2 linked regions of the Anaerobacillus alkaliphilus genome follow. The protein of the gene in region 2 interacts with the protein of the main gene of each other region in a pairwise test. Links are inferred from orthologs where the notes say so. Each region holds a gene or a part of one and is shown on either strand. Other genes may lie near its edges.

What was found. Proteins that work in one complex are often made in the same cells at the same time.
Region 1: the proteins of DS745_RS13405 (region 2) and hprK interact in binary tests that used the Bacillus subtilis proteins (3 or more experiments, as listed by UniProt). The link is inferred for Anaerobacillus alkaliphilus from one-to-one orthologs.

The regions. Positions count from the first base shown.
Region 1 is NZ_QOUX01000032.1:131,833-136,009, forward strand. The notes cover bases 710-3,495. They hold hprK (HPr(Ser) kinase/phosphatase), read left to right. Parts: upstream 710-1,529; coding sequence 1,530-2,462; downstream 2,463-3,495. Other genes in these bases: DS745_RS09520 (glutathione ABC transporter substrate-binding protein), read right to left, coding at 710-1,227; lgt (prolipoprotein diacylglyceryl transferase), read left to right, coding at 2,595-3,446; DS745_RS09535 (nucleoside recognition domain-containing protein), read left to right, coding at 3,460-3,495. In the rest of the region: more of DS745_RS09520, read right to left, coding at 1-709; more of DS745_RS09535, read left to right, coding at 3,496-4,177. UniProt on the Bacillus subtilis protein: Catalyzes the ATP- as well as the pyrophosphate-dependent phosphorylation of 'Ser-45' in HPr, a phosphocarrier protein of the phosphoenolpyruvate-dependent sugar phosphotransferase system (PTS).
Region 2 is NZ_QOUX01000042.1:102,922-107,104, forward strand. The notes cover bases 1,392-4,183. They hold DS745_RS13405 (HTH-type transcriptional regulator Hpr), read right to left. Parts: upstream 3,181-4,183; coding sequence 2,602-3,180; downstream 1,392-2,601. Other genes in these bases: DS745_RS13390 (hypothetical protein), read right to left, coding at 1,392-1,510; DS745_RS13395 (YpmS family protein), read left to right, coding at 1,607-2,188; DS745_RS13400 (DUF1878 family protein), read left to right, coding at 2,270-2,605; DS745_RS13410 (YtxH domain-containing protein), read right to left, coding at 3,503-3,865; DS745_RS13415 (hypothetical protein), read left to right, coding at 4,025-4,183. Outside these bases: DS745_RS13375 (sporulation YhaL family protein), read left to right, coding at 1-16; DS745_RS13380 (YjcZ family sporulation protein), read right to left, coding at 62-184; DS745_RS13385 (peptidylprolyl isomerase), read right to left, coding at 359-1,231; more of DS745_RS13390, read right to left, coding at 1,331-1,391. UniProt on the Bacillus subtilis protein: Negative regulator of protease production and sporulation.

The DNA.
Region 1 (4,177 bases), on a different replicon or contig from region 2:
AACGAACATCTCGTGTTCACCTGCTGCTGTTTTCTCTAGGTAAGTAGCCCATACCATTTTTTCAATCGCTACTTCAATACCGATTTGTGCTAACTGTGATTGAACTAACTCAGCGATATCCGTACGCTCTTTGTTCCCGTCATCAACCATTAAAGTTGTTTTAAATCCATTTGGGAAACCAGCTTCAGCTAGTAATGCTTTCGCGCCTTCAACATCATAAGCAAGTGGATTAAGATCTGTTGAAGATCCGGTCACTAGTGGAGCAAGAGGACCGACAGCCATTAATCCATTTCCATCTAAAATACCATCAACAATATCTTCTTTTTTAAGAGCCATTGAAATCGCTTGACGTACTTTTTTATTGTCAAACGGTTTTTTACCTAAGTTGAAACCAACATAGTCCATACGAGTACTCTTAATTCTATTCACTGTTACACCAGCAAGTTGTTCAACACGGTTAACATCTGAAGGACCAACCAACATCGCATGAGCCTCACCAGTTTCAAGCATTGCTACGCGTGTTGCTTGCTCAGGAACAATTTTGATTGTGAGAGTATCTACACTTGTTTTATTTCCCCAATAATCTTCATATCTTTCAAACTTAATTTCGTTACCTGCTTCCCAAGATACGTATTTAAAAGCTCCAGTACCTACTGGATTTTCGGTTACTTTTAAACCGCCGTCACGCTCGGTTTGGATTGCTTTCGGTGAAATAATTGAACCTGCGTTATGTGCTAAGTGCGTTGCAAGTGGGGCGAACGGATTTTTCGTTTTCACCACAACAGTATATTCGTCTTTCACAATGACTTCTTCAATCATGTTGACTACTGTTACACGTGGAGATGCGAATTCAGGATCTAAAATACGATCGAATGTAATTTTTACAGCTTCTGCATTAAAGTCAGTTCCATCATGGAATTTAACGCCTTGTCGTAATTTGAATTCCCAATTTAGTTCATCCAGTTGTTTGAATTCTGTTGCAAGAGCCGGAGCTAATTTTCCATTCTCATCGTACTCTACTAATCTTTCAAAAATTTGTGACGTCGCATTCGTTGTTGCTGTGTCGTTGCTTCCGTGTGGATCAAGCGTTGGTGCATCAGAAGCCAATAGGAAGACTAAATCTCCACCTTTTTTACCTCCAGCAGTTTCTTCGTTACTTGTACATGCTGCTAATGCTAAAACGAAACACAGCAAAAGTACTAAATGAATTTTTTTGAAAATTCTCATTGAATTTTCCCCCTATGTTTATCTAATTTATTGTTCATAGAAATTCCAGCAATAACCATGAACAATTCTTATGTTAAAGTCTGAATATTTTACTTACAAGCAATAAATCGCTGGTTGGATCAATTCACTGAAGCTTGGTGGGGTCATAAACCGCTGCTTTTCAACAGCCACAACTTACTTCAGCACACTAAATAATACTTACTTATTTATTAGTTATGGTAAAATGTATAAGTCAACAGTTAGATGTGAAAATAGTGGTATGGAAACAAAAGCATTTGTAGGAAGAATGGAGGACGTTTTTCGTGGCAAAAGTTACAGCACATCAGTTAATGGAAAAATTACAGCTTGAATTGGTAAGTGGTGAAGAGGGAATTTATAGGCCAATCACTACGAGTGATATTTCTCGTCCTGGCATGGAAATGGCCGGTTATTTTAACTATTATCCGGCAAAACGTGTGCAATTATTGGGGAAAACAGAGTTAACGTTTTTTGATCAACTTTCAGATGAGGAGAAAGTCGACCGGATGGAACGTCTTTGTACATACGATACACCTGCAATCATCCTTTCACGAAACATTGAAGTACCACGACAACTACTGGAGGCTTCTCAAAAAGTTGGTGTTCCAGTCATGCGTTCTAGTCTAACGACTACACGATTAAGTAGTACTCTAACTAACTATTTAGAGAGTGAGCTAGCACCGATGACAGCCGTGCACGGTGTTTTGATTGATATATATGGAATTGGTGTGTTAATTACTGGTTCTAGTGGAGTCGGGAAAAGTGAAACGGCACTTGACTTAGTCCGACGTGGACATCGTCTAGTCGCTGATGACTCTGTTGAAATTCGCCAAGAACATGATGGGTTAATTGGGAGATCTCCGGAATTAATTCGTCACTTATTGGAAATTCGCGGATTAGGAATTATTAATGTTATGACGTTATTTGGAGCGGGTGCTGTTCGGATTTTTACGCCAATTATGATGACTGTTCATCTTGAATTATGGGATCAAACCAAAGCTTATGATCGTCTAGGGCTTGATGAAGAGATGATGCGTATTTTTGATACAGACATCCCAAGAATTACGGTACCTGTTCGTCCTGGACGTAACTTGGCCGTTATTATCGAGGTTGCAGCCATGAATTACCGTCTAAAACGAATGGGGATTAACGCTGCCGAAGAGTTTTCAGCTAGATTATCAAACGTCATTACTGATGGCGATAAAGAGGAAATTTAGAAGATAATTAGGAATTGTGAATTGTGAATTATGAATTATGAATTATGAATTATGAATTATGGTTAGAGCACAGCTTCGATGCCGGCAATTCAAAATTCTTAATTCAAAATTTAAAAGAAGAGGTGCTAAACTATGATTTTTCAAATTCAACCTTTAAACCCAGTCGCCATTGACTTGGGGTTTCTCACGGTTTATTGGTATGGTCTGATAATTGGTTTTGGGGCATTTTTAGGGTACATTATCGCAAACCGTGAGGCAGTAAGGCGTGGCTTGCCTAATGACCTGTTTGCTGACATTTTATTATGGGCGATCCCAATCGCCATTCTTTCATCTAGGCTTTATTATGTTCTATTTAAATGGGATTACTATAGCCAAAACCCAGGGCAAATTTTTGCGATCTGGGAAGGCGGCTTAGCAATTCATGGTGGTTTAATCGGAGCATTAATTACTGGTTATATTTTTGCAAAAAAACGTGGGGTTTCCTTTTGGAAGCTGGCTGATATTGCAGCACCAAGTATTTTACTCGGTCAGGCGATCGGGCGTTGGGGAAATTTCATGAACCAAGAGGCTCACGGTGGTCCGGTTGATCCGGGATTTTTACAAAACTTGTTTATCCCGCAATTCATTATTGATCAAATGTATATTAACGGTCAGCACTATCATCCAACGTTCTTATATGAATCTCTTTGGAGTTTACTAGGGGTTGCCTTATTAATTTATTTACGTCGCGTAAATCTTCGTCGTGGTCAAATGTTCTTATTTTACGTGATCTGGTATTCATTCGGAAGGTTTTTCATTGAAGGCTTACGAACAGATAGTTTAATGATGTTTGATTTGCTGAGAACGGCTCAAGTAGTTTCGTTAGTTTCAATTATTGCTGCAGTTGTCCTAATTATTTATCGCAACAAAATGGGTCTAGCAGACATCCGTTATCTAGATGCAGAACCTGAGCAAAAGAAAGCTAAGAAAAAGAAGTCCAAATAAGGAGTGAGAGATTTTGGGTAGTATAAAAAGGGGATTACTAGTAGGTTTACAGACAACTTGGACTTTAGGAAAAATCATTTTTCCGATAACCCTTTTGGTGACGTTAATTGGCCATACTCCATTGTTAACATGGCTTGCTCAAATTCTCTCACCAGTTATGAATTTGATTGGTTTGTCAGGAGAAGCTGCCATACCTTTAGTTTTAGGAAATATCCTGAATTTATATGCGGCCATTGGTGCCATACTAACCTTAGATTTAACGGTTAAAGAGGTTTTTATTTTAGCAGTGATGCTTTCCTTTTCTCATAATTTATTAGTTGAATCTGCGGTCGCCACAAAAGTTGGAATTCGGATGTCAGTCGTACTCGCAGTTCGCATTGGACTCGCACTGTTTTCTGCGGCGGTCATCAACTTTTTCTGGGATGGTGGAGGAGAGCAGGCACAATATGGGTTAGTATCAGCACCGTCAACGGAAGTCAGCGGTTGGGGACAAATCCTCTATCAAGGGCTTGAGAGTGCAACACTCGGGGTGTTTCAATTAGCCCTTATCGTAATCCCACTCATGGTAGCGATTCAAATTATGAAAGATCTAAACTGGCTCAACTGGTTCTCAAAAGCGATGTCTCCTTTTACAAGAATGTTAGGAATGAAAGAGAACACTTCAACGACTTTAGCAGCTGGATTAGTCTTTGGGCTAGCCTATGGTGCAGGCGTGATGATTCAAGCCGTTA
Region 2 (4,183 bases):
CCAAACAATTAATTAAAACATAAAAGGAGCTGACGCAGGTCAGCTCCTTTCACTGTTTTAATTAGTAACCATAACCAACGTATGCTGTACCGATGATTACTAATAAGATAAATAGAACTAGGATTAATGCAAATCCTGCTCCTGCTCCACCTGTAACTGGTGCTCCTGTGAAACATCCTGCCATGTTAAATCACCCTTTCAGAAAGTTTAGGAGGTCTTAGCCTCTTAATCACTGTATGTAATACATGAGTGATTCGTACTGGGCAGAAATGGAATTCTGCATTTCGGTGAGGGATACCCTATATGCAAAAGGAAAAAGACTAAGCTTCTCTAGGAAGCATAGTCCTGTTAAATATTTCTAACGATCAAATACATGCTTAAATTGCTCGTCTTTAATCTGAACATTAGCTGTGTCCATTATTTCGCGCTGAACCTCTTCAAGTGGACGGGCTTGTCTTCTTGCTAGCAATGCCTCAAGTTCATCTTTTACATCCTCAAAAGACTCTTCAAAAGGAGTACGTTCAGTAACTTTAATGATATGGTAACCAAAATCAGATTGAACAGGGTCACTAATTTCTCCAACAGCTAGAGAAAATGCTGCTTGTTCAAATTCTGGTACCATTCGACCACGTTCAAACGAACCTAAGCTTCCACCTGCTGCACCACTTCCAGGGTCAATAGAGTACTCTTGGGCTAGTTCAGCAAAATCTTCGCCCTGATTAAGTTTAGCTAAGATTTCTTCAGCTGTTTCTAGGTCCTGTACTAAAATATGGCTCGCTTCTAACTCGCGACCAGCTTCATATTCCGCACGAACCTCCTCTTCAGTAACTACAGCGCCTTCTGAAGCAACCTTTTGTACAACTAAATGTTGCATAACTAAATTACGGAAATCTTCAATGCTTGAAAATCCTTGCGTGTTTAAAAAGCTCAAGAAAGCTTCATCTTCACCTAAGTCATAAGCATCACGGACTTCGTTCAGTTCTTTATCAATGTCTTCGTCAGTAACATTAAGTCTTTGTGCATGTGCAGCAAATATTTTGTCTTGTACTAAAGAAAAAAGGACAGCTTCTCCATGTTTTTCCTTAAGTGCTTCAACAAATTCTGCTTCTGTAATTGCTTGCCCCTCAATTTCTGCTACAATGTTGCTTTCAGTGTCACCATTACTATTACCATTACAAGCTGTAAGTGCAATAAGACCTGTTAAAGCTATTGCTGTAACCAATTTCTTCATTTTGCAACTCTCCTTAAACTATCTTCTAATTCGGCACAATGAATACTATAGCATAAATTTGTTAGAAATAAAAAAAATAAATTAAAAATCCTCTTCACTTTATGTGAAGAGGATTTTTATATATGATGATGTTAGTAGTATTGTAATTAAGACATTAATTGTCCGAAATACTTTAGGTTGTTTTTCTTCAGGAATTTCTTTTTGAAGACATAAAGTATTGGTCATTGAATTAATCATAAATAAAATAAATAATGCAAAAGGAAAATAAAAAATTAGCATTAGTTACCTCCATTCAGTAGGATACCATCTATAACTTTATCAAATTTTCTTTAAAAAAGATAGCTTTTTACCTTAAAATATAAAGGAGTTGATACTTTGGGGAAAAATAAAAATTGGTGGAAACTTGCATTTTTTTGCCTAACAAGTAGCTTATTATTACTGATTGTTATATTATTGGTTACGTTTTATCTCCTATTCCCGGCATCCACAAATTATGGGTATGACAGTTATCAGTCAAGTGGAGAGACTTTGTTTGTTATTACAACAACAAAAGAAAAGCTTAATTACTTTTTGGCGGAACAAATTACACGTGACCACGGACGGAATTTTCAAATTATCTTAGATGAACACGTATTGTTAGAAGCTGCTGTCCCACTGCTCGGAAGAACTGTCCCATTTCAATTGTATTTGCAGCCTGAAGTACAAGGTGGGAATTTGGCATTGAGAAGTGAAAAATTTCAAATTGGAGAATTCCGATTACCATCTGAAACGCTGTTTAGACTTATCAAGAACACCATTAGTTTTCCTGAATGGATCCTGGTTGATGTGAATGAGGAAATGATATTTTTAAGGCTAAATGATATAGAGGCATTAGAAACAATGTATATTAGAATAATAAAATTTGATTTAGAAAGCGATCAAATTGAATTTGAACTGGTGTCTAAGGGTAATAATTAATAACAAGGACACACGTTTTCACATGTTGCCACTCCTGCGAGAACTCATGTATAATGACAAATCATACGAAAGGGGATTATTATGGAAACAAATGAAGATAAAATGCTAAGATTAGAGTTCTATCAAGAACTTTTTCTGTCTGTAATTAATAACTCCTACCCTTTTTATGCACTAATCATTAAACATGAGCTTTCAAAAAAAGAAGTTGAGGAAATTTATGTTCTCTGTACAAAATTAAACAATGAGTATAAAAGGCAAAAAGAAGAGGGATTTGTTACGTTTCTCCCTCTTCTCACACACTTTGTTGGTATGCTTAATTATAAGTTAAATCCACATAAAACAATAGATGCTTTGTACGAACAAGGCATCTATCAAGGGTTGATGGCTGAGTTTATTTCAATTATCCAGAAAAATTAAATTGTTTCAGCATTCGCACTAGGCTTTGCAATTAACTTCCCATTTTCCTCACTAAAATCTTGTTCCATTTTTTCAAGTGTTTTTTCAAAGATTAGCATGAAATCTGCCCCGTAAATATGTCTGACAATAGTCATTAGCTCTGAAAATTCCGGAAATCTTCCATAAAGCTCTTTAATCGGCAATGACCCCTCATATACACCATTATTCTTCGGATCGTATACTTCTAAAGTGTCTAAGAGTAGTCTTTCGCCCTCAGCAGTTAAGTATACATATGTGTTACGCTTGTCATTTTGTTTCTTTGAGAATGTAAGTAATCCTCTTTCCTCTAATTTTTTTGAGAAATTAAAGGCTGTAGATACATGCATGACACCAAATTTCGCAATATCAGAAATGGAGGCCCCCTCCAGTTGATAAGCAATAAGTAGAATATGATGTTCATTAATGTTTAATTCAAACGGCTTAATCCAGTTTTGCCAATCCTTTTCCGTGGACTTCCATAAAGCTTTACTTAATTGAGCCACTTTATGAGAAAATATAATTGATTGTTTAATGGAGTATGGCGCACTTTTATCCATATAAAACCTCCGTATAAATATGAATTGATGATACAAAGAGTAAAGCAATTTAGAATTTTCATTATTTTTTCAGTAAAATGTTATTTACATAATAGCATATTATCTAAACTAATAACAACATAAAATTGAATTTATTTTATTTTTCTGAAAATATGCACTGCAGTAGAGCTTTAAAGGAGAAGTTTTTAGAATTTATGTGCCAAATAGACAAAAAAGGCTCCCGTCATAATGAATGACTTGAAGCCAAGTTATGTCTTTTTTGCTTTAATTTTGTGACATTCTCAGCAATTGCTAAAGGATTACTTAGCTTTTGTAACAAGTATTAGGTTAATGGTCTTTTGATTTCTTTTTCAAGTTGATCAATGGTCTCATGGAGTTCTTGAATACTCTTTTGGATGTCATTCATTGTAGGTTCAACATCCTTTTTCCACTCATTAATTGAGTTTTTAACATCAGACGTAACTGTCTTAAAAGTTGAAGCCCCATCTTTTGCCACGGATTCTACCTGGTTTCTAAGTTGAACTGTCTTTTCTCGAACATTGGTGAGAGAAGTCATAAGATTGTTGACATTGCTAACTACTAATTGTTGTACTTCATTTCCTGATTTTGGAGTAGATAGCAAAGCAATTGTCCCACCGATAACACTTCCTGTGATAAAACCGTAGAATAGCGATTTTCCATTCATAATTTTCACCAATCCTTTCCTCTTTAGGGTTTTCCGTTTTTTTATTAGATTATCACACTTTGCCCAATCTTTGAATATAATTATAATATTTCAATAATATTCTTTTGCCCACAGTACTAATGAGCTTAAAAAAAGATGCATAAAGGGGAGGGAATGAAAATGTATGGTTTTGTCTTTGGATTATTCGCTTTAGCGCTACTCTTCATGTATGGAATGATTCACACGTTCTCTTTAGTCAAGAAAATGAAATTTGAAATAGAACATAGAGAGATGTATATAAGATATGGTAGAATGCTGGGCTTCTATGGGTGTGTAAGC